2 regions of the Pelomonas lactea genome follow, and region 1 is predicted to be linked to the other one. Evidence: predicted binding sites of a transcription regulator. Region 1 holds the regulator's gene; the other holds the start of a gene.
What was found. The regulator FNR, encoded in region 1, switches genes on or off when oxygen is low (the NO sensors DNR and NnrR bind a similar motif). The targets are predictions, from matches to a motif close to TTGATNNNNATCAA.

Region 1 (14,219 bases):
CCGGGCGGGGCCATCACGCTGGCGCTAGGGCAGGGCGGTGGCCGCGTGGCCATCGACTGCATCGACGCCGGCCCCGGCGTTGCCGCCGAGGACGCTGCGCACATCTTCGACCCCTTCTACCAGGGCCGCCACCAGGCACCCGGCGCGCGCCGCGGCAGCGGCATCGGCCTGTCCATCGTGCGCGAGATCGCGCAGGCGCACGGCGGCCGCTGCCGCCTGCTGCCCAGCGAACGCGGCGCCCATTTCCGACTTGAACTGCCTCATGAAACGACTGTCTGAAATCGCCCTCCTGTTGCTGCTGGCGGCCTGCCAGACGCCCCCGCCGGCCCCCGAGCCGCCGCGGCCCGCGCCGGTGTGCCCGGAGCCGCCGCCCGTGCCCGAGGTGCAGGCGCTGCAGGGCGTGCTCGCCACGGGCGAGGAGTTGCGCAAGGCCTTGTCGCTGGGCCGCAGCACCGCCGAGCTGGCGCAGGCCGCCGCGCAGGTGGAGGCGGTCGCCGCCTCCGCAGACCCGCTGGCCGAGCCGCTGAAGCCGCTGGCCGTGCAGCTGTCGCTGCGTCTGGCCGAGCAGCGCCGGCTGCAGGACAGCGTCGACAAGCTGACGCAGCAGCTGCGCGACAGCCAGCGCCGCAATGACCAGTTGAACGAGAAGCTTGAGGCGCTCAAGGTCATCGAGCAGACGCTGCCTGCCAAGCGTTGAGGAGTACCGCATGACCGCCCCCGCCGACATCCTCCTCGTCGACGACGACGCCGACCTGCTGCGCCTGATGACGATGCGCCTCACCGCCGCGGGCTACCAGGTGCAGGCCGTGGCCAGCGCCGAGGCCGCGCTGGCGCACCTGGCGGTGAAGCTGCCGTCGCTGGTCATCACCGACGTGCGCCTGCCGGGCCTGGACGGCCTGGCGCTGTTCGACGAGCTGCGCGCCAGCCACCCGTCGCTGCCGGTCATCCTGCTGACGGCGCACGGCAGCATCCCCGATGCGGTGGACGCGACGACGCGTGGCGCCCATGCCTACCTGACCAAGCCCTACGACGCCAAGGAGCTGCTGGCCAGGATCCAGCAGGCGCTGCGCGTCAACGCGCCCGGCCCGGCGCCGTTCGACGGCGATGGCGACTGGCGCCGCGAGATCATCAGCCGCAGCCCGCGCATGGCCGAGGTGCTGGCCGAGGCGCGGCTGGTGGCCGCCACCGACGCCAGCGTGCTCATCAGCGGCGACAGCGGCACCGGCAAGGAGCTGCTGGCCCGCGCGCTGCACCGCGCCAGCCCGCGGGCCGGCAAGCCCTTCATCGCGGTGAACTGCGGCGCCATTCCCGAGGCGCTGCTGGAGTCCGAGCTGTTCGGCCATGTGAAGGGCGCCTTCACCGGCGCGCAGGGCCACCGCCAGGGGCTGATCCCGGCGGCGCACGGCGGCACGGTATTCCTGGACGAGATCGGCGACATGCCGCTGGCGCTGCAGGTGAAGCTGCTGCGCGTGCTGCAGGAGCGCGTCGTGCGGCCGGTGGGCAGCAACGACGCGGTGGCGGTGGATGTGCGCGTGCTGTCGGCCACGCACCGCGACCTGGAGCTGGCGATGTCCGAGGGCCAGTTCCGGCCCGACCTGTACTACCGGCTCAACGTCGTGCGGCTGGCGCTGCCGGCGCTGGGCGAGCGCCGCGAGGATATCGCGCTGCTGGCGCAGCACTTCCTCGCCGCGCTGGCCGCGCGCCACCACAAGCGGGTGAAGGGCTTTGCGCCCGACGCGCTGGAGGCGTTGGTGACGGCGCCATGGCCCGGTAACGTGCGCCAGCTCTACAACGTCGTCGAGCAGGTCTGCGTGCTGGCGACGGCGCCGCTGGTGCCGCTGGCGCAGGTGCAGCGGGCGCTGCAGATGCCGTCGGCCGAGGTGCTGAACTACCAGCAGGCCAAGCAGCGCTTCGAGCGCGACTACCTGAACCGGCTGCTCAAGCTGACCTCCGGCCACGTCGCCGAGGCCGCGCGGCTGGCCGACCGCAACCGCACCGAGTTCTACCGCCTGATGCAGAAGCACGGGCTGGACCCGCAGCTGTTCCGCGATGACCCCCAAAGTGCGCTGTCGGATTTCGGCGACAGCAAAAGGCCCGGTGAATCAGGCACTTAGCCTGCGCGGCGCGCGGCCTGTCGCCGGGCGGCGACAGAATCGCCCGCCAGGCTCTGCCAGCCCGGCTCGCGAGCGACTTAAGTGGTTGATATGAAAGGAGAAGTCGGCGCTGGCACGGCTGTTGCGCTGAGGGCGTCGTGGTGCCGGTCCGGTGCCGCGTTCTATCCACGCATCCTCAGGAGATACGCATGCAACACGCTTCCACCTTCGCCCGCCTGCTGACCGCCGCCCTGACGGCAACGGCCCTGTCCACCGCCTTCGCCGCCGACCCGGTGCCGGCACCCGCCGGGCAGGCTCCGCAAGCCCAGCCCGCGGACGCCGCCGCTGTTGCCGCCCAGGCCGCGGCCGTGCTGCAGCAGGACAAGGACCTGCAGGCCCTGCCGCTGACCGTCAGCAGCACCGATGGCGGCGTCGTCATCGTGAAGGGCGCGGCCCCCAGCGCCGAACTGGCCCAGAAGGCCATCAAGCTCGTCGCCGCCGTCCCCGGCGTCAAGGAAGTGCGCAACGAGATCAAGGTCGGCTGACCCGCCACACGCCATTGACCTGCCGCCCCGCACCCGCGGGGCTTTTGCGTTTGAGGCCGAGCGCCGGGCCGCCACAAGCCGGCCCGTCTGGCGATGTGCGAGCGGGGCCACCCCCGCGAGCATCGCCGTCCCCTTGGGGGCTGAGGCCGGACACGACAAGTCCTGAGGACTTGTCGTGCCTGCCGAAGGGCAGCCGCTCCGTCGGCTGCGCGGTCTGCAAGACCGCCCGGGCTTGCCCGCGTTCAGCGGCAAGCGCGGGCGAGGGGCCTCAACTCAACACCGGCTGTTGTTGACCAGCGCCTGCAGCCCCGCCTGGTTCAGGATGCGCAGCTGCCGCTGCTTCACCTCCATCAGGCCCTCGTCCTGGAAGCGCGAGAACGTGCGGCTCACGGTCTCCAGCTTCAGGCCCAGGTAGCTGCCGATCTCCTCGCGCGTCATGCGCAGCACCAGGCTGGATGCCGAGAACCCGCGTGCCTGCAGCCGCTGTGTCAGGTTCAGCAGGAAGGCCGCCAGCCGCTCCTCGGCGCGCATGTTGCCCAGCAGCAGCATCACGCCATGGTCGCGCACGATCTCGCGGCTCATGATCTTGTGGAACTGGTGCTGCAGCACCGTGAACTCGCGCGACAGGCCCTCCAGCTGCGCGTAGGGGATCACGCAGACCGACGAGTCCTCCAGCGCGACGGCGTCGCAGTGGTGGTGGTCGCTGCTGATGCCGTCCAGCCCCAGCAACTCGCCAGCCATCTGGAAGCCGGTGACCTGGTCGCGCCCGTCCTCGCTGCCCACGCAGGTCTTGAAGAAGCCGGTGCGCACCGCGTACAGCGCCTCGAAGCGCTCGCCGTTGCGGAACAGGTGATCACCCCGCGCCACCGAGCGGCGCTTGGCGACCAGGCCGTCCAGCTGCTGCAGCTCGCCGGCGTTCAGGCCCACGGGCAGGCACAGCTCGCGCAGGTTGCAGCTGGCGCAGGCCACCTTCAACGGCTCGATGGCGGGCAGTGTCGACGGATCGGACGCGGGCGACGCACGCATCGGGCAGGGTTGGGTCGTCAGCATGAGGGACATTCTTCGCCAGGCGACCCGCCCCGGCCTTGACCTGCATCAAGGCCGGGGCGGGGCCGGCTCGGCACAGTGGCGACATGGCTGCTGTGACCGATAGACCTCCCCAACTCGAGCTTGCCGACCTGCTGCGCCGCCACGACGTGGCGGGGCCGCGCTACACGTCCTACCCGACGGCGGACCGTTTCGTCGAGGCCCACCAGGGCGCGCAACACCTGCAGGCGCTGCGACAGCGCGGCACGGTGCAGCCGCTGTCGGTCTACGTGCACATCCCGTTCTGCGAGCAGCTCTGCTACTACTGCGCCTGCAACAAGATCATCACCAAGCACCACGAGCGCGCCGCACCTTACCTGGCCGCGCTGGCCCGCGAGGTGGAGCTGGTGGCCGACGCGCTGGGTGGCCCGGCGCCGGTGTCGCAGCTGCACCTGGGTGGCGGCTCGCCGACCTTCCTGTCCGACGCGGAGCTCGGCGAGCTGATGGAGATGCTGCGCCGGCGCTTCAAGCTACTGCCGGGCGCCGAGCTGTCCATCGAGGTGGACCCGCGCACGGTGGACCAGGCCCGGCTGGCCCACCTGCGGCTGCTGGGCTTCAACCGGCTTTCGTTCGGCGTGCAGGACTTCGACGTCGCGGTACAGAAGGCGGTGCATCGCGTTCAGCCGCTGGAGCAGGTGGCCGCGCTGATGCAGCACGCCCGCGAACTGGGCTTCTCGTCCACCAACGTGGACTTGATCTACGGCCTGCCGCAGCAGACGCCCGTCAGCTTCGCCCGCACCATCGCGCAGGTGGCCGAGTTGCGGCCCGACCGCATCGCGATGTACGCCTACGCCCACCTGCCGCAGCGCTTCAAGCCACAGCGCCGCATCGTGGCCGAGCTGCTGCCGCCCGCGGGCGACAAGCTGGCCATGCTGTCCGGTGCCATCAGCGCGCTGCTGGGCGAGGGCTATGCCTACATCGGCATGGATCACTTCGCGCTGCCCGACGACCCGCTGGCCATTGCCAAGCGCCAGGGCCTGCTGCACCGCGGCTTCCAGGGCTACTCGACGCAGCCCGACTGCGACCTCGTGGGCCTGGGTGTGTCGGCCATCAGCCGCGTGGGCGCCACCTATGCGCAGAACGCCAAGACGCTGGAGGAATACGAAGACGCGCTGAACCAGCGGCAACTGCCCGTGCAGCGCGGGCTGGCGCTGACGCGCGACGACCTGCTGCGCCGTGCCGTCATCATGGCGCTGATGTGCCAGGGCCGCGTGGAGTATGAGTCCATCGCCGCGTCCTACCTCGTCGATGTGCCGAGCTACTTCGAGCCCGAGCTGGCACGGCTGGCACAGCTGGCGGGGCAGGGCCTCGTCGTGCTGGAGCCGGGCGCCATCCAGGTCACGCCGCTGGGCTGGTACTTTGTGCGCGCCGTCGCCGCGGTGTTCGACCGCTACCTGCAGGCTGACGCGAGCCGGGAGCGCTTCTCCAAGATCATCTGATGGCCGGTGACCTCGCGCTCGTCGTGTCGGCCACGCTGATGGGCCTGGCCGGCATGCCGCATTGCGCGGCCATGTGCAGCGCGCCCTGCGCGCTGGCGGGCGGGCAGCGGCCGGCGCGGCTGCTGGCCGGGCGGGTGCTGGGCTACACGGCGGGTGGCGTCGTTGCGGCGGCGTCGGCCGAGGCGCTGGCGCGGGCGTCGCAGAGCGTGGCGCTGCTGCAGCCCGCCTGGGCGCTGCTGCAGGCGGCGCTGCTGCTGTTCGGGCTGATGCTGTTGCTGCAGGGCCGCGTGCCGGCCTGGCTGGGCAGCGTGCGCTGGCGGCCGCAGCCGCGCCACGCGTTCGCCACCGGGCTGGCCTGGGTGGCCATGCCCTGCGGGCTGCTGCATGCGGCGCTGCTGCTGGCGGGGCTGTCGGGCTCGCCGCTGAGCGGCGGCGCGGCGATGGCGGGTTTTGCGCTGGCCAGCACGCCGGGGCTGGTGGTCGCGCCGCTGTGGCGCGCGCGGCTGCTCAAGCACGGGCCGGCCGGCGACGTGCTGGCGCTGCGGCTGGCCGGGCTGATGCTGGCGCTGGGCGCGGGCTGGGGGCTGGCGCATGGCGTGTGGCAGCGCGTCATGCTGGCCTGCTGACGCGGGCCATAAACTCGCCGCATCCTTGTCCTCGCATCGCTGCGAAAGCGCTACGCCATGTCCCATCACATCCAGGTGCCCGAAGGCGGCCAGAAGATCACCGTCAACGCCGACTTCTCGCTGAACGTGCCGCACAACCCCATCATCCCGTTCATCGAGGGTGACGGCACCGGGCTGGACATCACGCCGGTCATGCTGAAGGTCGTGGACGCCGCCGTCGCCAAGGCCTATGGCGGCGCCCGCAAGATCCACTGGATGGAGATCTACGCCGGCGAGAAGAGCACGCGCGTCTACGGCCCCGACGTGTGGCTGCCCGACGAGACGCTGCAGGCCGTGAAGGACTACATCGTCTCCATCAAGGGCCCGCTGACGACGCCGGTGGGCGGCGGCATCCGCTCGCTGAACGTGACGTTGCGCCAGGAGCTGGACCTGTACGTCTGCCTGCGCCCCGTGCAGTACTTCGACGGCGTGCCCAGCCCCGTGAAGGAGCCGCACAAGGTCGACATGGTCATCTTCCGCGAGAACTCGGAGGACATCTACGCCGGCATCGAGTACGAGGCCGGCAGCGACAAGGCGAAGAAGCTCATCGCCTTCCTGCGCGACGAGCTCGGCGCCAAGAAGCTGCGCTTCCCCGAGACCTCGGGCATCGGCGTCAAGCCGGTCAGCCGCGAGGGCACCGAGCGCCTGGTGCGCAAGGCCATCCAGTACGCCATCGACAACGACAAGCCGTCGGTCACGCTGGTGCACAAGGGCAACATCATGAAGTTCACGGAAGGCGCCTTCCGGGACTGGGGCTACGCGCTGGCGCAGAAGGAGTTCGGCGCCGAGCCCATCGACGGCGGCCCGTGGTGCCGCCTCAAGAACCCGCGCACCGGCAAGCTCATCACGGTGAAGGACGTCATCGCCGACGCCTTCCTGCAGCAGATCATCCTGCGCCCGGCCGAGTACAGCGTCATCGCGACGCTGAACCTCAACGGCGACTACATCTCCGACGCGCTGGCCGCGCAGGTGGGTGGCATCGGCATCGCGCCGGGCGCCAACATGAGCGATTCGGTGGCGATGTTCGAGGCCACGCACGGCACGGCGCCCAAGTACGCCGGCAAGGACTACGTGAACCCCGGCTCCTCCATCCTGTCCGCCGAGATGATGCTGCGCCACATCGGCTGGACCGAGGCGGCCGATCTCATCATCTCGTCAATGGAAAAAGCCATCCAGAGCAAGCGGGTCACCTACGACTTCGCGCGGCTGATGGACGGCGCGACGCAGGTGTCGTGCTCGGGCTTCGGGCAGGTCATGGTCGACTGCATGGAGTGATGCCGGCGGGCATCGCCCGCGGCCCCACACGCAAGCCCATCGCCGGTGACGTCGATGGGCTTCTTGCCTTCTGAACCGGCGCGGTCCGCGGCTCGCTAAGCTGCACGGCAAGCACGAAGGAGCCCTCATGGAACTCGATCCCCAAGGCCTGGCGACGCGCCGCGCGGTGCTGGGCGATGCCTACGTCGACGCCGCGCTGGCCAAGGTCACGCCGTTCACCGCACCGCTGCAGGAGCTGGTCACCCGCCATGCCTGGGGCAACACCTGGCAGCGCGACGGCATCGACCTGCGCACGCGCAGCATCGTCACCGTCAGCATGCTGGTGGCGCTGGGCCGAACGCACGAGCTGAAGACGCATGTGCGCGGCGCGCTGAACAACGGCGTGACGGTCGAGGAGCTGCAGGAGATCTTCCTGCACGCGAGCGTCTACTGCGGCTTTCCGGCGGCCGTGGATGCGTTCCGGGCCGCGGCCGAGGTGGTCGACGGCGCCGGCGGCTGACGGCTGCTCAGAAGCATTCGTCCAGGCACAGGTAGAAGTCCAGCCGGCGGTGATCCGGCCGCGCGATGCCGTAGGCGGGGAACAGCGCCCGCTGCGCGGCCGCGCCGAACTCGCCCAGGCAGTTCCACAGGATGGCCAGGTCCTGGTAGCGGTCGGCCACGCCCAGGCGGCCCACGTCGATGAGTCCGGTGAGGCGCAGCTCGTCGTCGAGCAGCAGGTTGTCCAGCGAGTAGTCGCCATGCGTGACGACCGCGTCGACCGTGCGCGGCCGCAACCGCTGCAGCGCGTCCCACACGTCCTGCGGCGTCCAGCCCCGGCGTGCGTCGTCGAAGTCGTCGGCGTCGATGAGCCCTGCCGCCAGACGCTCGTGCGCTTGTGCAAGGCGTTGCTCCAGCGGTGACTGGAACGGGCACAGCGCCGCGGGCAGCGCATGCAGCCTCGCCAGCGCCTGGGCCAGCGCAGCGACGATGTCCGGTGCCCGCGACGGGTGGTGCTGCAGCCACTCGTAGGCGGTGCGGCCCGGGATGGCCCGCGTCAGCAGCCAGGCCTGGTTGCCGCTGCACTCGAAGTGCACCGGCATGCCCACGGGCATCTGGGCCGCCAGCCAGCGCAGCCGGGCCAGTTCGTCGACCAGCGCGGCGGCGGCCTGGCCGCGGCCGTGCTTCAGGTACAGGTCCGGCGCGCCGTCACGCGTGATGCGGTAGACGGCCGCACCGGCTTCGCCGACAAGGTTGCGGCGCCAGCGGGCGCCGTCCAGTCGCGCCGTGAGGCTGGGCGGCAGCGTGGGCGGCCGGGCGGACTTCTCCCGGCCGGGCGTCGGCGGCAGGGGTGGTGCGGCGTGTCGCGTCATGGAGCGGGTGGGTGGCGGCGCAAGGCGCGCAGGCGGGGCTGCACGTCTGCGCTGCGAGCAGCGGCGTGCAGCGGGCAGAAAAAGGGGCGCCAGAGGCGCCCCTTGTCAGTTCAGTCGGTCCAGTCGGTCCCGCGCGGGCCGTCAGCCCAGCGCCGCCAGCGCGGCGTTGAACGTCGCGCTCGGGCGCATGACGACGTCCAGCTTGGCTGCGTCCGGCAGGAAGTAGCCGCCGATGTCCACCGGCTTGCCCTGCACCGCCTTCAGCTCTTCGGCGATCTTGGCCTCGTTGGCGGCCAGCGTCTCGGCCACGGCCTTGAACTTGGCGGCCAGATCGGCGTCTTCCGTCTGCGCCGCCAGTTCCTGGGCCCAGTACAGCGTCAGGTAGAAGTGGCTGCCGCGGTTGTCGATCTCGCCAGTCTTGGGGCTGGGGCCCTTGCCGTTGTCCATCAGCTTGCCGGTCGCGGCATCCAGCGCCTTGGCCAGCAGCTTCGCCTTGGCATTGCCGGTCTTCAGGCCCAGCTCTTCCAGGCTCACGGCCAGCGCCAGGAACTCGCCCAGCGAATCCCAGCGCAGGTGGTTTTCTTCCACCAGCTGCTGCACGTGCTTCGGGGCCGAGCCGCCGGCACCGGTTTCGTACATGCCGCCGCCGGCCATCAGCGGCACGATGGACAGCATCTTGGCCGACGTGCCCAGTTCCATGATGGGGAACAGGTCGGTCAGGTAGTCGCGCAGGATGTTGCCGGTGGCGCTGATGGTGTCCAGGCCGCGGATCACGCGCTCCAGCGTGTAACGCATCGCGCGCACCTGGCTCATGATCTGGATGTCCAGGCCGGTGGTGTCGTGCTCGTGCAGGTACATCTTGACCTTGCGGATCAGCTGCGCCTCGTGCGGGCGGTAGCTGTCCAGCCAGAAGACCACCGGCATGCCCGAATTGCGCGCGCGGTTGACGGCCAGCTTGACCCAGTCGCGGATGGCGGCGTCCTTGCACTGGCACATGCGCCAGATGTCACCCTGCTCGACGTTCTGGCTCAGCAGCACCTCGCCCGTTTCCAGGTCGGTGATGTTGGCGACGCCGTCCTCGGTGATCTCGAAGGTCTTGTCGTGCGAGCCGTATTCCTCGGCCTGCTGGGCCATCAGGCCGACGTTGGGCACCGTGCCCATGGTCTTGGGGTCGAACGCGCCGTGCCACTTGCAGAAGTTGATGATCTCCTGGTAGATGCGGGCGAAGGTCGACTCGGGCATCACGGCCTTCACGTCCTTCAGGCGGCCGTCGGCGCCGTACATCTTGCCGCCGCTGCGGATCATGGCGGGCATGGAGGCGTCCACGATGATGTCGTTGGGCGAGTGGAAGTTGGTGATGCCCTTGGCCGAGTCCACCATCGCCAGCTCGGGGCGGTGCTCGTGGCAGGCGTGCAGGTCGCGCTTGATCTCGTCCTGCTTGGCGCTCGGCAGCGTGGCGATCTTGGTGTAGAGGTCCACCATGCCGTTGTTGACGTTCACGCCCAGCTCGTCGAACAGCTTGCCGTGCTTCTCGAACGCCTCGCGGTAGAAGATGCGCACGCAGTGGCCGAACACGATGGGGTGGCTCACCTTCATCATGGTGGCCTTCACGTGCAGCGAGAACATCACGCCGGTCTTGCGCGCGTCCTCGATCTCCTTCTCGTAGAAGGCCAGCAGCGCCTTCTTGCTCATGTACATGGAGTCGATGACCTCGCGGTCCAGCAGCGAGACCTTGGGCTTGAGCACAATGGTCTTGCCGCTCTTCGTGATCAGCTCCATCTTCACGTCGCGGGCGCGGTCCAGCGTCATGGACTTTTCGCCGTGATAGAAGTCGCCGTCATGCATGTGCGACACGTGCGAGCGCGAGGCCTGGCTCCACTCGTCCATGCGGTGCGGGTTCTTGCGCGCGTAGGCCTTGACGGCCTTGGGCGCGCGGCGGTCGGAGTTGCCCTCGCGCAGCACCGGGTTCACGGCAGAGCCGATGCACTTGTTGTAGCGGGCGCGGATGTCTTTTTCTTCGTCGGTCTCCGGCTTCTCGGGGAAGTTCGGGATCGCGTAGCCCTTGTCCTGCAGTTCCTTGATGGCGGCCTTCAACTGCGCCACAGACGCGCTGATGTTGGGCAGCTTGATGATGTTGGCCTCGGGCTTGAGCGTCAGCTTGCCGAGTGCGGCCAGGTTGTCCGGCACGCGCTGCGCTTCGGTCAGCAACTCGGGGAACTGGCCCAGGATGCGGCCGGCCACCGAGATGTCGCTGGTGACGACATCGATCCCAGCCTGCGCCGCAAAGCGCTGAACGACCGGCAGCAGCGAGGCAGTCGCCAGGCGGGGGGCTTCATCGGTCAGGGTGTAGACGATCTTGGGCGTTTCGGCGGTCATGAGGGTGTTCCGGTGAATGTCGAATCTCTGCAGCGCGCAGTCTCACGGCGCGCGCGCAAGGTGTGAACTCTAGCAAGCCATGCGTGGGAGCTGCCGCACAAGCCTTCGCCGAGGCAGCGGCGCCTTGCTCCAACGCAAAAGCCCCGCAGGCCGTCGGGGCCTCGGGGCTGGCGGGTTGCCGGGGCGGCCCGGCGGGCGGGGGTCAGGAGGCCTGCGGTTGTTCCAGGCCGCGGGCCGCTTCCATCGGCGTGATGTTCTGCGCGAGCTGGCCTTTGGGGCCCTGCACCAGGTCGAACTGCACCTGGCTGCCCTGCTTCAGCGTCCGGAAGCCTTCCATCTGGATCGCCGAAAAATGGGCGAAGACGTCATCGCCGCCGGCATCCGGCTCGATGAACCCAAAGCCCTTGGCATCGTTGAACCACTTGACTTTGCCCAGCGCCATCATCTTGTCTCCGTTCTTTGTGGCACCTCCCCAAGGAGGCGGACGAGATTCTGGTAGCGCGACAAAAAGCGTCAATTCGGGACCTTCCCGGCCGGGTTCACCCGAACCTGCTTGCAATTTCGGGGGATGCCGCCAAGTGCCTGCAAGTCGGTGGGGGATACCCCCGTCGATAGAATCGACCCATGCCTGTGTTCCCCGTTTTTTCACCGCGAAACCAGTCGGCTCCGCCCCCGCCCACGCCTCCGTTGAGGCCCGGCAAGGACGAGGGCGACGGGGCCGTCGTCGTCGAGCGCCAGACGCAGAAAACCGAGCCGCCGCGGCTCTACCAGGTGCTGCTGCTGAACGACGATTTCACCCCGATGGAGTTTGTAGTCATGGTTCTGCAGGAATTTTTCCGGCATGACCTGGATACGGCGACGCAGATCATGCTCAAAATCCACCACGAGGGTCGCGGGGTTTGCGGTGTGTTCACCAAGGACGTCGCCGCGACCAAGGTGGAGTTGGTACTGGCCGCCTCCCGGCGTGCTGGCCACCCCCTGCAGTGCATTATGGAGGCCGCATGATTGCGCAAGAGCTTGAAGTCAGTTTGCACATGGCGTTCGTCGAGGCGCGCCAGCAGCGGCACGAATTCATCACCGTCGAGCACCTGCTGCTCGCGCTGCTGGACAACCCTAGTGCCGCCGAAGTGCTGCGCGCCTGCGCCGCCAATCTGGACGATCTGCGCAAGAGCCTGACGCAGTTCATCAAGGAAAACACGCCCATGGTGGGCGGCAGTGACGAGGTGGACACGCAGCCCACGCTGGGCTTCCAGCGCGTCATCCAGCGCGCCATCATGCATGTGCAGAGCACCGGCAGCGGCAAGAAGGAAGTGACCGGCGCCAACGTGCTCGTCGCCATCTTCGGCGAGAAGGATTCGCACGCGGTGTACTACCTGCACCAGCAGGGTGTCACGCGCCTGGACGTCGTCAACTTCATTGCCCACGGCATCAAGAAGTCCGACCCCGAGCCGCCCAAGGCGCCCGAAGGCCAGCAGCAGGGCCAGGAAGGGGAGCGCGAGGAAGGCGAGGGCGCCAGCGCCAAGGCGTCGCCGCTGGAGCAGTTCACGCAGAACCTGAACCAGCAGGCCAAGGACGGCAAGATCGATCCGCTGATCGGCCGCGAGTCCGAGGTCGAGCGCGTCGTGCAGGTGCTGTGCCGCCGCCGCAAGAACAACCCGCTGCTGGTGGGCGAAGCCGGCGTGGGCAAGACAGCCATCGCCGAAGGCCTGGCCTGGCGCATCACCGAGGGCGAAGTGCCCGAGGTGCTGGCCGATTCCGTCGTCTATTCGCTGGACATGGGCGCGCTGCTGGCGGGCACCAAGTACCGCGGCGACTTCGAGCAACGCCTGAAGGCGGTGCTGAAGGCGCTCAAGGAGCAGCCGCACGCCATCCTGTTCATCGACGAGATCCACACGCTGATCGGCGCTGGCGCGGCGTCGGGCGGTACGCTGGACGCCAGCAACCTGTTGAAGCCGGCGCTGTCGTCGGGCCAGATGAAGTGCATCGGGGCGACGACGTTTACCGAGTACCGCGGCATCTTCGAGAAGGACGCGGCGCTGAGCCGGCGCTTCCAGAAGGTGGACGTGGCCGAGCCGTCGGTCGAGCAGACCATCGAGATCCTGAAGGGGCTGAAGAGCCGCTTCGAGGAGCACCATTCCGTCAAGTACGCGCTGGGCGCGCTGCAGGCCGCAGCCGAGTTGTCGGCCAAGTACATCAACGACCGCCACCTGCCCGACAAGGCCATCGACGTCATCGACGAGGCAGGTGCCGCGCAGCGCATCCTGCCCAAGAGCAAGCAGAAGAAGACCATCACGCGCGCCGAGGTGGAAGACATCGTCGCCAAGATCGCGCGCATCCCGCCCGCGTCCGTCAACAGCGACGACCGCAGCAAGCTCAAGACGCTGGACCGCGACCTGAAGAGCGTCGTGTTCGGACAGGACCCGGCCGTCGATGCGCTGGCCGCCGCCATCAAGATGGCGCGTTCGGGCCTGGGTCGTCCCGACAAGCCGGTGGGCAGCTTCCTGTTCAGCGGCCCGACGGGCGTCGGCAAGACCGAGGTGGCCAAGCAGCTCGCCTACATCCTGGGCATCGAGCTGATCCGCTTCGACATGTCCGAGTACATGGAGCGCCATGCGGTCAGCCGGCTGATCGGCGCGCCTCCGGGCTACGTCGGTTTCGACCAGGGCGGCCTGCTGACCGAAGCGGTCACGAAGAAGCCGCACTGCGTGCTGCTGCTGGACGAGATCGAGAAGGCCCACCCGGACGTCTTCAACGTGCTGCTGCAGGTCATGGACCACGGCACGCTGACCGACAACAACGGGCGCAAGGCCGACTTCCGCAACGTCATCATCATCATGACGACGAATGCGGGCGCCGAGATCATGAACAAGGCGACCATCGGCTTCACGACCCAGCGCCAGCAGGGCGACGAGATGGCCGACATCAAGCGCCTGTTCACGCCCGAGTTCCGCAACCGGCTGGATGCCATCGTGTCCTTCCGCGCGCTGGACGAGGAGATCATCCTGCGCGTGGTCGACAAGTTCCTGCTGCAGCTCGAAAGCCAGCTGCAGGAGAAGAAGGTCGAGGTCAGCTTCTCCGACGCGCTGCGCAAGCAGCTCGCCAAGAAGGGCTTCGACCCGCTGATGGGCGCGCGGCCGATGCAGCGCCTCATCCAGGACACCATCCGCCGCGCGCTGGCCGACGAGCTGCTGTTCGGCAAGCTGGTGGACGGCGGCCGCCTGAGCGTGGATGTGGACGACAAGGGCGAGACGGTGCTGGACATCCAGCCGACGCCGCCCAAGCCCAGCAAGGACGGCAAGCCCAAGGCAGAGCCGGCCACGGCCTGAACCCGGGCCCGCAAAAAGGAAAGGACGCCGCGGCGTCCTTTTTTGTTGTCAGCCCGCCGGGTCCT
Region 2 (14,219 bases), on a different contig from region 1:
TGCTGGCCATCTACGCGCTGGTGGCCGTGCTGCAGGGCGCCAGCGGCTTCCACCGGCCGGCGCTGGAGGCGCTGACGCAGAAACTCGCGAGGCCCGAGGAGTTTTCGGCCGTCGCGGCGCTTTCCTCGGTGCGCGGTACGGTGGGCATGGTGGCCGGGCCCGCGCTGGCCGGGCTGCTGCTGGCGAAGTGGGGGGCCGTCGGCGCGTACGTCTTCGACGGCGTCACCTTTCTCGCCGCGCTGTTCTTCATCGCGCGCATCCCGCGCGACGCGATCGGCACGGTGGACACGCCGGGCGGGCGCCCGCACCTGCTGGCCGATCTGGCCGAAGGGCTGCGTTTCGCATGGAAGCGGCCCGTGCTGATGGGCACCTACATCGTCGACATCGTCGCGATGGCGTTCGCCTTCCCGGTCGCGCTGTTCCCGGCGATGGCGGCGGCCGACGGCCGCACCGAATCGGTCGGCTGGCTGCTGTCGGCGATGTCGGTGGGCGCACTGCTGATCGGCCTGTTCAGCGGCTGGACCGGCAAGGTCAGCCGCCACGGCCGCGCCGTCGTCATCGCGGCGGCGGTGTGGGCGCTGGGCATCGTGGCGCTGGGCTTTGCGCCCGGCCTGCTGCTGGGCCTGGCCTGCCTGGCCGTGGCCGGCGCGGCGGACATGGTCAGCGGCGTGTTCCGCGGCACGATCTGGAACGAGACCATCCCGAACACGCTGCGCGGCCGGCTCGCCGGCATCGAGATGATCAGCTACCTGACCGGGCCGCTCATCGGCAACGCACGGGCCGGCTTCATGGCCGATGCCTGGGGCGTGGCGCCGGCGATCTGGGTCGGCGGCTCGATCTGCCTGGTGGGCGTCATCGCAACGGGCTTGTGCCTGCCGCGGTTCTGGGCCTACCGCAGCGCGGCCGCGTCGACCTAGACGTTGACCGCCCCCATCTGCGCTGCCGGGTAACGCGTGCCGGCGATGGCATGACGCTGCAGCAGCGCCGCAATGCGCTCGCGCCGGCCGTCGTCCAGCTGGATGCCGGCGGCCCGCGCGTTCTCGTCCAGGCGTTTGACGCTGCGCGTGCCGGGGATGGGCACGATGTCGTCGCCCCGGTCCAGCAGCCAGGCCAGTGCAAGCTGGGCGGGCGTGCAACGCCATTCCTCGGCCAGCACAGCCAGCGAATCGGCGAGCGCGAGGTTGTGGTCGAGGTTCTCGCCCTGGAAGCGCGGGTGGATGCGGCGGCGGTCGTCCGCGGCGAGCTGGTCGGCCGAACGAATGGCGCCGGTCAGGAAGCCGCGGCCCAGCGGGCTGTAGGGCACCAGCGCAATGCCCAGCTCGCGGCAGGTGGGCAGGACCTCGGCCTCGACGTCGCGGCTCCACATCGAATACTCCGTCTGCACGGCGGCGATGGGGTGCACGGCGTGCGCGCGGCGGATCGTCGCGGCCGAGGCTTCGGACAGCCCGAGGTGGCGCACCTTGCCGGCCTTCACCAACTCGGCCATCGCGCCGACGGTCTCCTCGATGGGTACGGTCTTGTCGACGCGGTGCTGGTAGTAGAGGTCGATGTGGTCCACGCCCAGCCGGTCCAGGCTCGCATCGCAGGCCTGGCGCACGTAGGCCGGGCTGCCGTCGATGCGGGTGACGGCGCCGTCCGTGCTGCGCACATGGCCGAACTTGGTGGCCAGCACGACCTCGCCGCGGCGCGCCAGCAGCAGGCGCCGCAGCAGCCGCTCATTGGCGCCGATGCCGTACATGTCCGCGGTGTCGAGAAAGTTGATGCCGATGTCCAGCGCACGGTTCAGCACCGCCAGCGACTGCTCGTCGTCCGCCGGGCCGTAGAAATCGGACATGCCCATGCAGCCCAGGCCCAGGGCAGAGACCTCGGGGCCGGTGGTGCCGAGGCGGCGGCGGGGGAAGTGGGTTTGCGTCATCACGGAACTCCTTGCGTGCATCGTCAACGGAATGGCGGCAGCTTAGGAAACGCGTGCCGCTGCCGCCCAGCACAAAGCTGGCGCATGATTGCCCGATCCTCCGCGCCCTCGGCCGGCTTCGCCCCGGAGCCACCGCTGCGTTTGCACAATCGGCCGCATGCCAACCGACGACGACCTCCAGGCCCTGCGCGCGCGCACCGTTGCGCTTGCGCTGGCGCATGCGCCTGCCGACGGGCACCACGCGACCGCCCTGCCCTGGCTGCGGCTGATCCGCGCCAGCGCGCCGGCGTTGCCGGTGCCGGCCATCTATGAACCCGGCCTGGTGCTGGTGCTGCAGGGCCGCAAGCAGGCGCGGCTGGGCGACCGCGTCGTCGACTACGACGCCATGCAGTGCCTGCTGGTGCCGGTGACGGCGCTGCCGCGCGGGCAGGTCGTGGAGGCCAGCCTCGACAAACCCTATGTCTGCCTGCGGCTGAGCTGCGAGACGCAGGCGCTGGCCGAGCTGCTGCTGGACGGCGACGCGGCCACGGACGCTGCGGGCGCCGACGCCGGCCTGCACGTCGCGCCGGTCACCGCGCCGCTGCTGGACGCCGCGCAGCGGCTGCTGCAGCTGCTGCACAGCCCGCAAGACCTCAAGACGCTGGCGCCGCTGGTGCAGCGCGAGATCTTCTACCGGGTGCTGACGGGGCCGCTGGGCCCGCGGCTGCGCGCGCTGGCGCAGGGCGACGGCATGGCACGCCGGCTCAACCGCGTCATCGAGCAGCTGACGCGCCGCTTCGCCGAGCCGCTGTCCATCGCCGAGCTGGCGGCGCTGGCGCACATGAGCCCGTCGACGCTGCATCAGCGCTTCAAGCAGCTGACCGCGCTGTCGCCGCTGCAGTTCCAGAAGTCGCTGCGGCTGCAGCACGCGCGCCGGCTGATGCTGGCCGATGGGCTGGACGCCGCGAGCGCCGCGCACCGCGTCGGCTACGAGAGCCCGTCGCAGTTCAGCCGCGAGTACCGGCGCCTGTTCGGTGCACCGCCGCGCATGGACGTGGGCCAGCTGCGCGGCGGCGGCTGAGGTGGGCCTGTGTCAGCACCGGCGCTGATACAGGCCCTGCCGGCGCCCACCACGCTGTGCCTTGGCGGACCTGCGGCCGCTGCCTATCGTGGCAAGCACTCACCGATGGACCGCCCGATGCCACCCGCCACCCTGCAACCCGCCCACTCTCCCCTGCCCCTGGCGCCCCTCCGCTGGCTTGCAGGGTGGGCGCGGTGCTGGCGGCGCGACGACGCGCCGGCACCGACGGACCTGCACGGCGTGACGGACCTCGCCGGCCTGGAGCGGCGTCTGCGCCAGCTGGAGCGCGGGCGGCCGGACCGCTTCGCGCCTCTGCCGCGCTGAAGCGTCTTGAGGTCGGCGAAGTTCGGCGCCCCGCGCGACGATTTGTTGGCACCCGGCGGCACCGGTGGATTGCCACGACACCGGGCGGGCTGGATAGAATCTGCGGCTTCCGAGGAGCGTTGCAACCTCAGCACCCCTTGAGGCCAGGCTCGGAATGTTGACCCCCTGCAACCGCGCTCACCCGCTGACCTTAGGTCGGGGTGAGGCCTGAACTCCCCCGCACCCGTCGTCAGCGGCTTCATTCCCTGAAGGAGCCGACATGACCGCCAACCTCCCCGCCCACATCGTCAAGGACCTGTCGCTGGCCGACTGGGGCCGCAAGGAAATCAAGATCGCCGAGCACGAGATGCCGGCGCTGATGGCCATCCGCAAGGAGTACGCCGCGTCGCAGCCGCTCAAGGGCGCGCGCGTCGCCGGCTCGCTGCACATGACCATCCAGACGGCCGTGCTGGTGGAGACGCTGCAGGCGCTGGGCGCCGAAGTGCGCTGGGCCAGCTGCAACATCTTCTCGACGCAGGACCACGCCGCCGCCGCGCTGGCTGCCGTCGGCACGCCCGTGTTCGCCTACAAGGGCGAGACGCTGGAAGACTACTGGGACTACACCCACCGCATCTTCGAGTTCGCCGGCAAGGGTGAGCCGGGCGAAGGCCCCAACATGATCCTGGACGACGGCGGTGACGCGACGCTGCTGATGCACCTGGGCCAGAAGGCCGAGAAGGACCTGTCCGTGCTGGCCAACCCCGGCAGCGAGGAAGAGCGCATCCTGTTCGCGGCGATCAAGAAGAAGGTCGCCGAGGACGCCACCTGGTACACCCGCAAGAGCGCCGAGATCATCGGCGTGACGGAAGAGACCACCACCGGCGTGCACCGCCTGAAGGAAATGGCCGCCAAGGGCACGCTGCTGTTCCGCGCCATCAACGTGAACGACAGCGTCACGAAGAGCAAGTTCGACAACCTCTACGGCTGCCGCGAATCGCTGGTGGACGGCATCAAGCGCGCCACCGACGTGATGGTGGCCGGCAAGATCGCCGTCGTGGCCGGCTACGGCGACGTGGGCAAGGGCTCGGCACAGGCGCTGCGCGCGCTGTCGGCCCAGGTCTGGGTGACCGAGATCGACCCCATCTGCGCGCTGCAGGCGGCGATGGAAGGCTACCGCGTCGTGACGATGGAGTACGCCGCCGACAAGGCCGACATCTTCGTGACCACGACCGGCAACAAGAACGTCATCCGCCACGAGCACATGGCCGCGATGAAGAACAACGCCATCGTCTGCAACATCGGCCACTTCGACAACGAGATCGACGTCGCGTCGCTCGAGAAGTACCAGTGGGAAGAGATCAAGCCGCAGGTCGACCACGTCATCTTCCCGGACGGCAAGCGCATCATCCTGCTGGCCAAGGGCCGCCTGGTGAACCTGGGCTGCGGCACGGGCCACCCGAGCTACGTGATGAGCTCGTCGTTCGCCAACCAGACCATCGCGCAGATCGAGCTGTTCGCGCACAAGGACAACTACAAGGTCGGCGAGGTCTACGTGCTGCCCAAGCACCTGGACGAGAAGGTCGCCCGCCTGCAGCTGACCACGCTGAACGCGCAGCTGACCGAGCTGACCGAAGAGCAGGCCGCCTACATCGGCGTGGACAAGGCCGGCCCCTACAAGCCGGACACCTACCGCTACTGATCGCCGATGCGCGCTGACCAGCTCCTCGTCGCCCAGGGCCTGGCCCCGACCCGCTCGGTGGCCCAGCGCCTCATCAGCAACGGCGCCGCTGAATGGGCCTCGCCCACCGGCTGGGCCACCCTGAAGAAGGCCGGCGAGGACCTGCCCGAGACCGCGCAGCTGCGTGTCACCGATGACGCGGAGCTGCGCTACGTGTCGCGCGGCGGGCTCAAGCTCGAAGGCGCGCTGGACCGCACGGGTTTCGACGTCTCGCACCACACGGTGCTGGACGTCGGCCAGAGCACCGGCGGCTTCACCGACTGCCTGCTGGCCCGCGGGGCGCGCCATGTCGTCGGCGTGGATGTGGGCCATGGCCAGCTGCATGCGCGGCTGCGGGCCGAACCGCACGTGACGGCGCTGGAAGGCGTGCACGTGCGCGAGCTGGGGGCGTTGCGAGCGCACGCGCCCACGGGCGGCTTCTCGCTGATCGTGGGCGACCTGAGCTTCATCTCCATGGTGGGCAGCCTGCCCGAGCTGCTGCCCTGGCTGGAGGCGCACGGCCACCTGCTGGTGCTGATCAAGCCGCAGTTCGAGCTGGGCCCGCAGGCGCTGGACAAGCGCGGCCTCGTCAAGGACGAGGCCGACTACCCCCGCCTGGAAGCCCGCGTGCGGCTGGCCTGCACGGCACTGGGCCTCCAGGTGCTGGACTACTTCGACAGCCCCATCACCGGCGGTGATGGCAACCGCGAATTCTTTCTACACGCGTCCCGATGAACACGCCCGTCTCCTTCGAATTCTTCCCGCCCAACACGCCCGTGGGCGTCGAGAAGCTCAAGACCGTCGTGCAGGAGCTGGGCGCGCTCAAGCCCCAGTACTTCAGCGTGACCTACGGCGCCGGCGGCTCCACGCGCGACAAGACGCTGTCGGCGGTGATGGACATCGCCGGCGCCGGCTTCGACGCCGCGCCGCACCTCAGCTGCGTGGGCTCCACGCGCGAGAACATCGCCGAGATCCTGGCCACCTACCGCGAGCGCGGCATCCGCCGCGTCGTCGCGCTGCGCGGCGACCTGCCCAGCGGCACGGCCACGGCGGGCGAGTTCCGCTACGCGTCGGAGCTGGTCAGCTTCATCCGCGAGACCCAGGGCAAGGACTGGCACATCGAGGTGGCCGCCTACCCCGAGACGCACCCGCAGCAGCGCTATGCCGCGCGCGACCTGCAGCACTTCGCCGACAAGATGCGCGCCGGCGCCGATGGCGCGATCACGCAATTCTTCTTCAACGCCGACGCCTACTTCCACTTCGTCGACGAGGCGCGGCGCCTGGGCGTCACGCAGCCGATCACGCCGGGCATCATGCCCTTCCACAACTACGGCCGCATTGCGCAGTTCGCGCAGCGCGACGGCATCGAGATCCCGCGCTGGGTGCAGATGAAGATGGAAGGCTTCATGGACGACGCGGCCAGCATCCGCGCGTTCGGCCTGGATGTGGTCACCAAGCTGTGCGAGCGCCTCATCGCCGGTGGCGCGCCGGGCATCCACTTCTACACGCTGAACCAGAGCGCGCTGACGCTGGCGTTGTGCCAACGCCTCGGCAAGAACAGTTGACCCCTCGCCCCGCCCGCCCCGCTGAACGCGGGCGGTCCGGTCGGTCTTGCAGACCGCGCAGCCGACGGAGCGGCTGCCCTTCGGCAGGCACGACAAGTCCTCAGGACTTGTCCTGTCCGGCCTCAGCCCCCAAGGGGACGGCGATGCTTGCCGGATCGACCGGCAAGCACATCGCCCACGGCGGGCCGGCTAGGGAGCGGCCCGTCGCTCGGCCCGCTCACAAAGCTTGATCCACCGCAAGCTGCAGCACTGACCGCCGCGCCGCCGCGCGCGACCTTGTGTTGCCTCAAATCGCGCCGGGCGTCCGGCGCGTTCAATGACTTCATCGGGACACGTCCCATTCACCAGGAGTCATTGATGAAGTTCTCCCCCGCCCTCCGCCTGGCCGCCATCGCTGCCGCCGCTGTCTTCGCCCTGCAACCCGCGCAGGCCGAGGAGGGTTCGCTGATGGTCCGCGTGCGCGCGCTGCACCTGGACTCGGCCAACAAGGACAGCACCGGCCTGGGCCTGTCCATCAACAACAAGACGTTCCCCGAGGTCGACTTCAGCTACTTCATCACGCCCAACATCGCGGCCGAGCTGATCCTGACCTACCCGCAGAAGCAGAAGCTGTACTCCAACGGCACCGAGATCGGCTCGCTCAAGCACCTGCCGCCCACGCTGACGCTGCAGTACCACTTCGCCCCCAACGCCACCTTCCGCCCCTACGTGGGCGCCGGCGTGAACTACACGAACTTCTCGTCCGTCGAGTTCGCGCCCGCGGTGCAGGCGGCGCTCAAGCCCGGCATCAAGCACAACAGCTTCGGCCTGGCCGCCCAGATCGGCGCCGACGTGGAGATCACGAAGGGCACCTACCTGAACTTCGACCTGAAGAAGGTGAACCTGGGCACGACCGTCTATTCCAACGGTGCATCGGCCGGCAAGTTCAAGGTCAACCCGACGCTGGCCAGCGTGGGCCTGGGCTGGCGGTTCTGATCACACCGCTCGCGGGCGCTCATGTAAATGAGCGCTTTACGTGAGCAGGTGTTAACGGGCTCCGCAAGAATGCGCGGCCATGAGCCGCCTCCTCCTCGCGCTGGCCGCGCCCTGTCTCTGCGCCGTCAGCCTGCCGGGTGTGGCCCAGGCCCCGACGCCCACCCCGCCTGCCCCAGCGGCCACGCCGGCCACGCCGGCCGCACCGGCCGCACCGGCTGCGGCGCCGGCACCGGCCGCCACGGGCAACAAGCTGGACCGCGTGGAGGTCAGCAGCGGCCCGACGGCCAACAGCCGTCGCCGCAACAGCACGGCCAGCAAGATCGTCATCGAACGCGAGGACCTGGAGAAGTACGGCGACGTCGTGCTGGGCGACGTGCTGCGCCGGCTGCCGGGTGTGACGCTGGGCGGCCGCCCTGGCCGTGGCGGCGACATCCGCATGCGCGGCATGGGCGGCGGCGCCACGCAGATCCTCATCGACGAGGAGCGCCCGCCGCCGGGCTTCGCCGTGGAGGACTTGCCGCCCGACCAGATCGAGCGCATCGAGATCTACCGCGCCCCCACCGCCGCCACCGGCACGCGGGCCATTGCGGGCACCATCAACATCGTGCTGCGCGAGCCGCTGCAGAAGTCCAACCACGAGGTGCGCGTGGGCCTGGGCTGGGACCGCAACGAGCCGCAGGCCGACGCCAGCTGGACCCGCAACCTCAAGTGGGGCGGCCCCAACAACGACGAGTTCGTCGGCGCCATCTCCACGAACGGCGCCGTGCGCCGCTTCTTCAACAACGTCGACTCGGGCAATCGCCGCACGGACACGCAGACCGGCGAGGTCGTCGAGCAGAACACGCAGCTCGGCACCAGCGAGAACCAGAACACCAGCCTGAACGGCAACGCCCGGCTGCGCTGGAAGTACAGCGACACGCTGAGCTTCAACCTGACGCCGTCGTTCTTCCTGTCGCAGAGCGACGGCAGCAGCCAGTTCAACTCCGAGGGCACGCGGTTTCGCGACGTGCATACCCAGAACGACGCGCGCAACCACCATCTGCGCCTAAACATGTCGGCCGACTACCGGCCCCAGCTGGGTGAGAGCTTCAACCTGCGGCTGGGCACCGGCACCACCAAGAACACCCGCCGCAGCGACCGCCGCGACACGCAGACCCTGGCCGGCGTCACCACCGACCGCGCGCAGCAGGACCGCAGCACGGTGGAGGAAGACCAGACCAGCCTCGGCGGCCGCTGGAGCCTGAAGACCGCCCAGGAGCACCAGTGGGTCACCGGCGCCGAGGCCGAGCGCAGCCAGCGCACGCAGGTGGTGGACACGCTGGTCAACGGCGCGCCGCTGCCGGGCCTGGCGCGCTTCGGCAACCTGCTGGCCTCGCGCAACGAGCGCTTCGCGGCCTTCACGCAGGACGAGTGGAGCCCCAGCAAGCAGTGGGCGTTCTACGCGGGCCTGCGCTACGAGCGCATCGCCACCACGGCCGCCGCGGCGGGCATGCTGCCCGAGACGCGCAACGTCTCGCAGGTCACCTCGCCGCTGTTCCACATCCTCTGGAAGCCCGCAGCCTTCCCCAAGGACCAGGTGCGCCTGGCGCTCACGCGCAGCTACCGCGCGCCCAACCTCAACGACCTGGTGGCGCGCCCCACCATCAACACCACCTACCCCGACGGCCCCAACTACCAGACCCACGCCGACCGCGCCGGCAACCCGGCCCTGAAGCCCGAGCTGGCCACCGGCGCCGACCTCAGCCTGGAACACTGGCTGCCCACCGGCGGCATCATTTCGGGCAGCGCCTTCCTGCGCGACATCAAGAACCTGATCCGCAGCGACGTGCAGCTGGAGACGGTGAGCTGGGACAGCGCGCAGCGCTGGGTCAGCCGGCCGCGCAACCTCGGCCGCGCGCAACGCATGGGGATGGAGTTCGAGTTCAAGGCCCGCATGGACGAGCTGTGGGAGGACGCGCCGGCCGAGCTGCAGATGATGCTGCTGCGCTTCAACGCCGCCGTCTTCAAGAACAGGGTGCAGGGCCTGCCGGGCAACAGCAACCGCATCGACCAGCAGCCGCGCGGCAGCCTGAACTTCGGGCTGGACCACCGCTGGAAGGCCTGGGGGCTGAGCTTCGGCAGCGGCTTCAACGTGAACTACGTGCCCGCCAGCCGCGAGCAGGTGACCGAGACGCTGCGCCGCGACCAGACGGCCCGCCACCAGTTCGACGCCTACCTGTCCTGGAGCAGCGGCTCGGTGCGCGACGGCATCAACTGGCGGCTGTCCATGGCCAACCTGCTGCCGCGCGACGCCGAGGACAGCTCGGTGGGCACCAGCATCAACAGCGTCACCCAGCGCGAGTACCTGACCGAGAGCTGGTCGCGCAACAAGACCTTCCGGGTCATCTCGCTGCGCGCCGACATGCGGTTTTGAAGGCGCCCCTCGCCCAGACCCGCTCTGCTGAACGCAGGCGCGTCTAGGCGGTCCCCCGAGGGGACGGCGATGCAAGCGGCATTGAGCCGCTTGCACATCGCCTGCGGGCCGGCTTGGGGCGGCTCGGCACCGGTCCGCTGGAAAATGCAGCCCGTATGACGATCCGACGCATCCTCTTCTTCTGCATGGGCAACATCTGCCGCAGCCCGACGGCCGATGGCGTCATGCGCGCCAAGCTGGCCGCGGCGGGGCTGGACGTCGAGGTGGACTCCGCCGGCACGCATGGCTACCACGTCGGCGCGCCGCCGGACGAACGCAGCCAGGAGCATGCGCGCAAGCGCGGCTACGACCTCAGCCCGCTGCGCGCCCGCCAGCTGGTGGCCGCGGACTTCGACCGTTTCGACCTTGTGCTGGCGATGGACGGCGACAACCTCGCCCACGCCCAGAGGCTGTGCCCGCCGTCCCGGCGGCAGCGCCTGAAACTGCTGCTGGACTACGCGCCGCACCTCGGCCAGCGCCATGTGCCGGACCCGTACTACGGCGGCGCGGCCGGGTTCGAGACCGTGCTGGACCTGGTGGAAGCCGCCTGCGACGGACTCATCGCGGCCGAGCTACGCCGCTGACCCGCGGCCTGCGCTCAGGCGCGCGCGTGCACCGGGCTGTCCTTGGGTGCCAGCTTGTTGTTGCCCCAGCACTGCTCGTACTTCCAGCCGGTCAGCTCCTCCGCCACGGCGCGGGCCTCGGGCGGCGCGTCGGCGATGCGGCCGCCGGCCTTGATGCGGTCGATCTCCGCCAGCAGCACCGCGTGGTTCTGGCGGTCCAGCTTCATCTGGTAGGTGTAGTAGATGCCGCCCAGGCCCAGGCCGATGACGCCCAGCGAGAACACGCCGACGATGGCGTTGACGGCGCTCTCCGGCTGCGCGGCCTGGCCGGACAGGAAGCCGAACTCGCCCAGCACCCAGCCCATTGCGAACACGATGACCGAGCGTGTGATCTTGCCGGCAAACGTCATCGCGCCGGCGTAGATGCCCTCCCGGCGGCGGCCCGTCAGCACCTCGTCCACGTCGGCCAGGAAGGTGTAGACCGTCCAGGGGATGTAGTACACGCCGCCCGTGCCCAGCCCGAACACGGCCGTGATGGCGAACAGCGCGATGGCGGTCGTCTGCTTGGACCAGCCCAGGAAGTGCAGCGCGGTGTAGGCCAGCACGCTGCCGCAGACCACCAGCAGCGCGATGCGGTAGGGCCGCGCAAAACCGAACTTGATGCACAGGCCGATGAACGCCATCGTCGAGATCAGCTGCATCACCGAGCTGAAGCTGTTCAGGTAGCCGACGACCGACTTGTCCTGCTCCATCACGAACACGATGAAGTAGGTGAAGATCGATGCGAACAGCCATTCCGCACCGAACCCCAGCAGGTACATGCCCAGGTGCTTGCGGAAGATCTTCAGGTGGAAGGTGGACAGCATGTCCGCGCCGAGCTTCTTCAGCGCCTGCCACAGGCTGCCGGCACGCTCCTGCACCACCTCGTGGGCCGGGCGCTCCCAGGAATTGAAGTACAGCGCCGCCATCGCCGCGCACATGATGGCGGCGTAGATGATGCCCATCAGCAGGAAGGGCGTGGCCGACTCCTTGCTGTAGACGAGGAACAGCTGCGCAGGGATGAACGCCGCCAGGAAGTTGGCCGCCTTGCCGAACATCGCCTTGGAGCCCGTGAGCTTGGAGCGCACCGCGAAGTCCGTCGTCATCTCGGTGGCCAGCGTCTCGTACGGCACCATGATGGACGTGTAGACCAGCTCGAACAGCGCGTACATGCCGAGGTAGTACCAGAACCCGAACCCCTCCACCCACATCAGCGGATACAGCAGCACCAGCGGAATGCCGATCAGGATGAAGAACCGCCGCCGCCCGAACCGCCGGCCCAGCCGGGTGTTGTAGAAGTTGTCGCTGATGTACCCCATCACGGGGTTGCTGATCGCGTCCAGGATGCTGGCCACCGAGAAGATCGTGGCGGCCTCCACCACGGTCAGCCCGCAGAACGTCGTGTAGAAGTACAGCAGCCAGGCCCCGGCGATGGCCAGCGCGCCACTGCCCAGCAGGTTCGCGCTGCCGTAGCTCAGCGTGTGCTTCAACGAGATCGGGTGGCTCATGCGTGCTGTCTCCTTGAAAATGGAATGTAATTCCATTTTTTGCGGCCTGTCGTTCCAGCAAGTATCCCATGTCCCGCCGACGGGTGACCTGCCGGGAACCCTGGCCCGACGGTCGCCCGCCGCCGCCCGTTCCTCCGGGTAAACCGTATTTGTTCGACACGCGAACAAATGGACGATGCCGGCACTTGAACAAGAAGACGCTGGAGACATGAACCCCTTCAAACCCCTGCTGGGCGCGCTGCTGGGTGCGCAGCTCGCGCTGGCCACCGGTGCGCCCGCCGCGCCCGCAGCCGACCCGGCCTACGCCTGGAAGCCCGTCGCCATCGTCGGCGGCGGCTTCGTCAGCGGCTTCGCGCTGCACCCGGCCGTGCCGGGCCTGATGTACGCCCGCACCGACATGGGCGGCGCCTACCGCCGCGACACCGCCACCGGCACCTGGACGCCGCTGCTGGACGGGCTGGCGCTGAAGGACGTGAACCTGATGGGCGTGGAGAGCCTGGCCGTGGACCCGAACGACCCCGACGTGCTGCTCCTCGCCTGCGGCACCTACACGGTCGCCGGCGTGCCCAACGGCGCGCTGCTGCGCTCGGCGGACCGCGGCAAGACCTTCCAGCGCACCGCGCTGCCCTTCCCGCTGGGCGGCAACGAAGGCGGCCGCGGCAACGGCGAGCGGCTGGCCGTGGACCCCAACGACGGCCGCGTGCTCTACCTGGCCAGCCGCACCACAGGGCTGTGGCGCAGCACCGACGCCGGCCGCAGCCTGCAGCGCGTCGACAGCTTCCCCGACGCCGCCTGGCAGCGCGACGCCAGCGACGGCCCGCGCCCCGGCTGGGGCGGCAGCGACGGCAAGGCGACGATCAACTTCGTGCTGTTCGACCCGGCCAGCGGCGCGCGCGGCCAGCCCAGCCGCACGGTCTACGCCGGCGTGTCCGTCGTCGGCCGGCCCGGCCTGTGGCGCAGCACGGACGCCGGCGCCAGCTGGCGGCCCGTGCCCGGCGCGCCCACGCAACACCGCCCCATGCGCGCCGCGCTGGCGGGCGACGGCCGGCTCTACCTGGCCTTCGCCAGCGAGCCCGGCCCCCACCGCATGACCGACGGCAGCGTCTGGCGGCTGGACCCGCGCACCGACACCTGGGCCGACATCACGCCCGCCCGCCCCGGCGCCACCGACCCCTTCGGCTACGCCACCGTGGCCGTTGACCCGGCGCACCCGCAGCGCCTGCTCGCCAGCACGGCCGGCCGCGGCGCGGGTGACCAGCTGTTCCGCAGCACCGACGCCGGCGCCACGTGGACCGAGCTGTTCAAGACCGCGAGCTTCGACGCGTCCGCCGCGCCCTACGTGGCCGACACCCACCTGCACTGGCTCTACGACGTCCGCATCAACCCCGCCAACCCCGACCACGCGCTGTTCACCACCGGCTACGGCGGCTGGGAGACGCTGAACCTGACGGACGCCGACCGTGGCCGCCCCACGCGCTGGCAGGTCATGTCCCGCGGCATAGAGGAAACCGTCGCGCTGGCGCTGCACAGCCCGACGCAGGGCGTGCCGCTGGTGACGGCCATCGGCGACTACTCGGGCTTCGTGCACACCGACCTGGACCAGCCCGCCGCCGGCAACCCCAAGCCGCCCTTCTTCGGCAACACGCACGACGTGACCGGCGCCGAGGCCGCGCCCGAGGTGATCGTGCGCATCGGCAACGCCCGCGACGGCGGCACGAAGAACCTGGGCTATTCGCTCGACGGCGGCGCCAGCTGGCGCGAACCCGCCACGGTGCCCGCCGGCAAGCTGCCCGGCGACGGCTTCATCGCCGTGTCCGCCGACGGCCGCGCCTGGGTCTGGACGCCCAAGGGCGGCACGCCCCACGTCACCCACGACCGCGGCGACACCTGGACGCCGGTGCAAGGCCTGCCGGCCGGCACCCGCGTCATCGCCGACCGCGTGAACCCGCAGCGCTTCCACGCGATGGCGCTGTTCGACGACCGCCTGTTCAGCAGCCGCGACGCCGGCCTCACGTTCACCGCCCGTCCGCTGGCGCTGCCGGACGGCCCCGTCACGCGCACCGCGCCGGGCAGCCACAACCAGAGCAAGCGCGGCGACGACCGCGGCGGCCAGGACCGGCTC

Region 2: ACG04Q_RS21955 (OmpW/AlkL family protein) is a predicted target of FNR. The motif match lies at 6,787-6,800, and genes of this name have one in related genera.

What each region holds. Positions count from the first base shown of each region.
Region 1 is NZ_JBIGHX010000011.1:9,441-23,659, reverse strand. Features, by position in the region: gene ACG04Q_RS23915 (sensor histidine kinase) at 1-279, shown strand, start outside; gene ACG04Q_RS23910 (hypothetical protein) at 263-697, shown strand; gene ACG04Q_RS23905 (sigma 54-interacting transcriptional regulator) at 708-2,114, shown strand; gene ACG04Q_RS23900 (BON domain-containing protein) at 2,303-2,638, shown strand; gene fnr (fumarate/nitrate reduction transcriptional regulator Fnr) at 2,912-3,664, opposite strand; gene hemN (oxygen-independent coproporphyrinogen III oxidase) at 3,772-5,163, shown strand; gene ACG04Q_RS23885 (urease accessory protein UreH domain-containing protein) at 5,163-5,789, shown strand; gene icd (NADP-dependent isocitrate dehydrogenase) at 5,847-7,103, shown strand; gene ACG04Q_RS23875 (carboxymuconolactone decarboxylase family protein) at 7,231-7,602, shown strand; gene ACG04Q_RS23870 (APH(3') family aminoglycoside O-phosphotransferase) at 7,610-8,452, opposite strand; gene ACG04Q_RS23865 (NADP-dependent isocitrate dehydrogenase) at 8,594-10,828, opposite strand; gene ACG04Q_RS23860 (cold shock domain-containing protein) at 11,031-11,270, opposite strand; gene clpS (ATP-dependent Clp protease adapter ClpS) at 11,453-11,833, shown strand; gene clpA (ATP-dependent Clp protease ATP-binding subunit ClpA) at 11,830-14,154, shown strand; gene ACG04Q_RS23845 (M90 family metallopeptidase) at 14,203-14,219, opposite strand, start outside.
Region 2 is NZ_JBIGHX010000009.1:185,042-199,260, forward strand. Features, by position in the region: gene ACG04Q_RS21920 (MFS transporter) at 1-917, shown strand, start outside; gene ACG04Q_RS21925 (aldo/keto reductase) at 914-1,915, opposite strand; gene ACG04Q_RS21930 (AraC family transcriptional regulator) at 2,073-2,975, shown strand; gene ACG04Q_RS21935 (hypothetical protein) at 3,093-3,299, shown strand; S-adenosyl-L-homocysteine riboswitch at 3,405-3,485, shown strand; gene ahcY (adenosylhomocysteinase) at 3,559-4,977, shown strand; gene ACG04Q_RS21945 (TlyA family RNA methyltransferase) at 4,984-5,730, shown strand; gene metF (methylenetetrahydrofolate reductase [NAD(P)H]) at 5,727-6,560, shown strand; gene ACG04Q_RS21955 (OmpW/AlkL family protein) at 6,918-7,535, shown strand; gene ACG04Q_RS21960 (TonB-dependent receptor plug domain-containing protein) at 7,615-9,948, shown strand; gene ACG04Q_RS21965 (low molecular weight protein-tyrosine-phosphatase) at 10,104-10,571, shown strand; gene ACG04Q_RS21970 (MFS transporter) at 10,586-12,097, opposite strand; gene ACG04Q_RS21975 (WD40/YVTN/BNR-like repeat-containing protein) at 12,306-14,219, shown strand, end outside.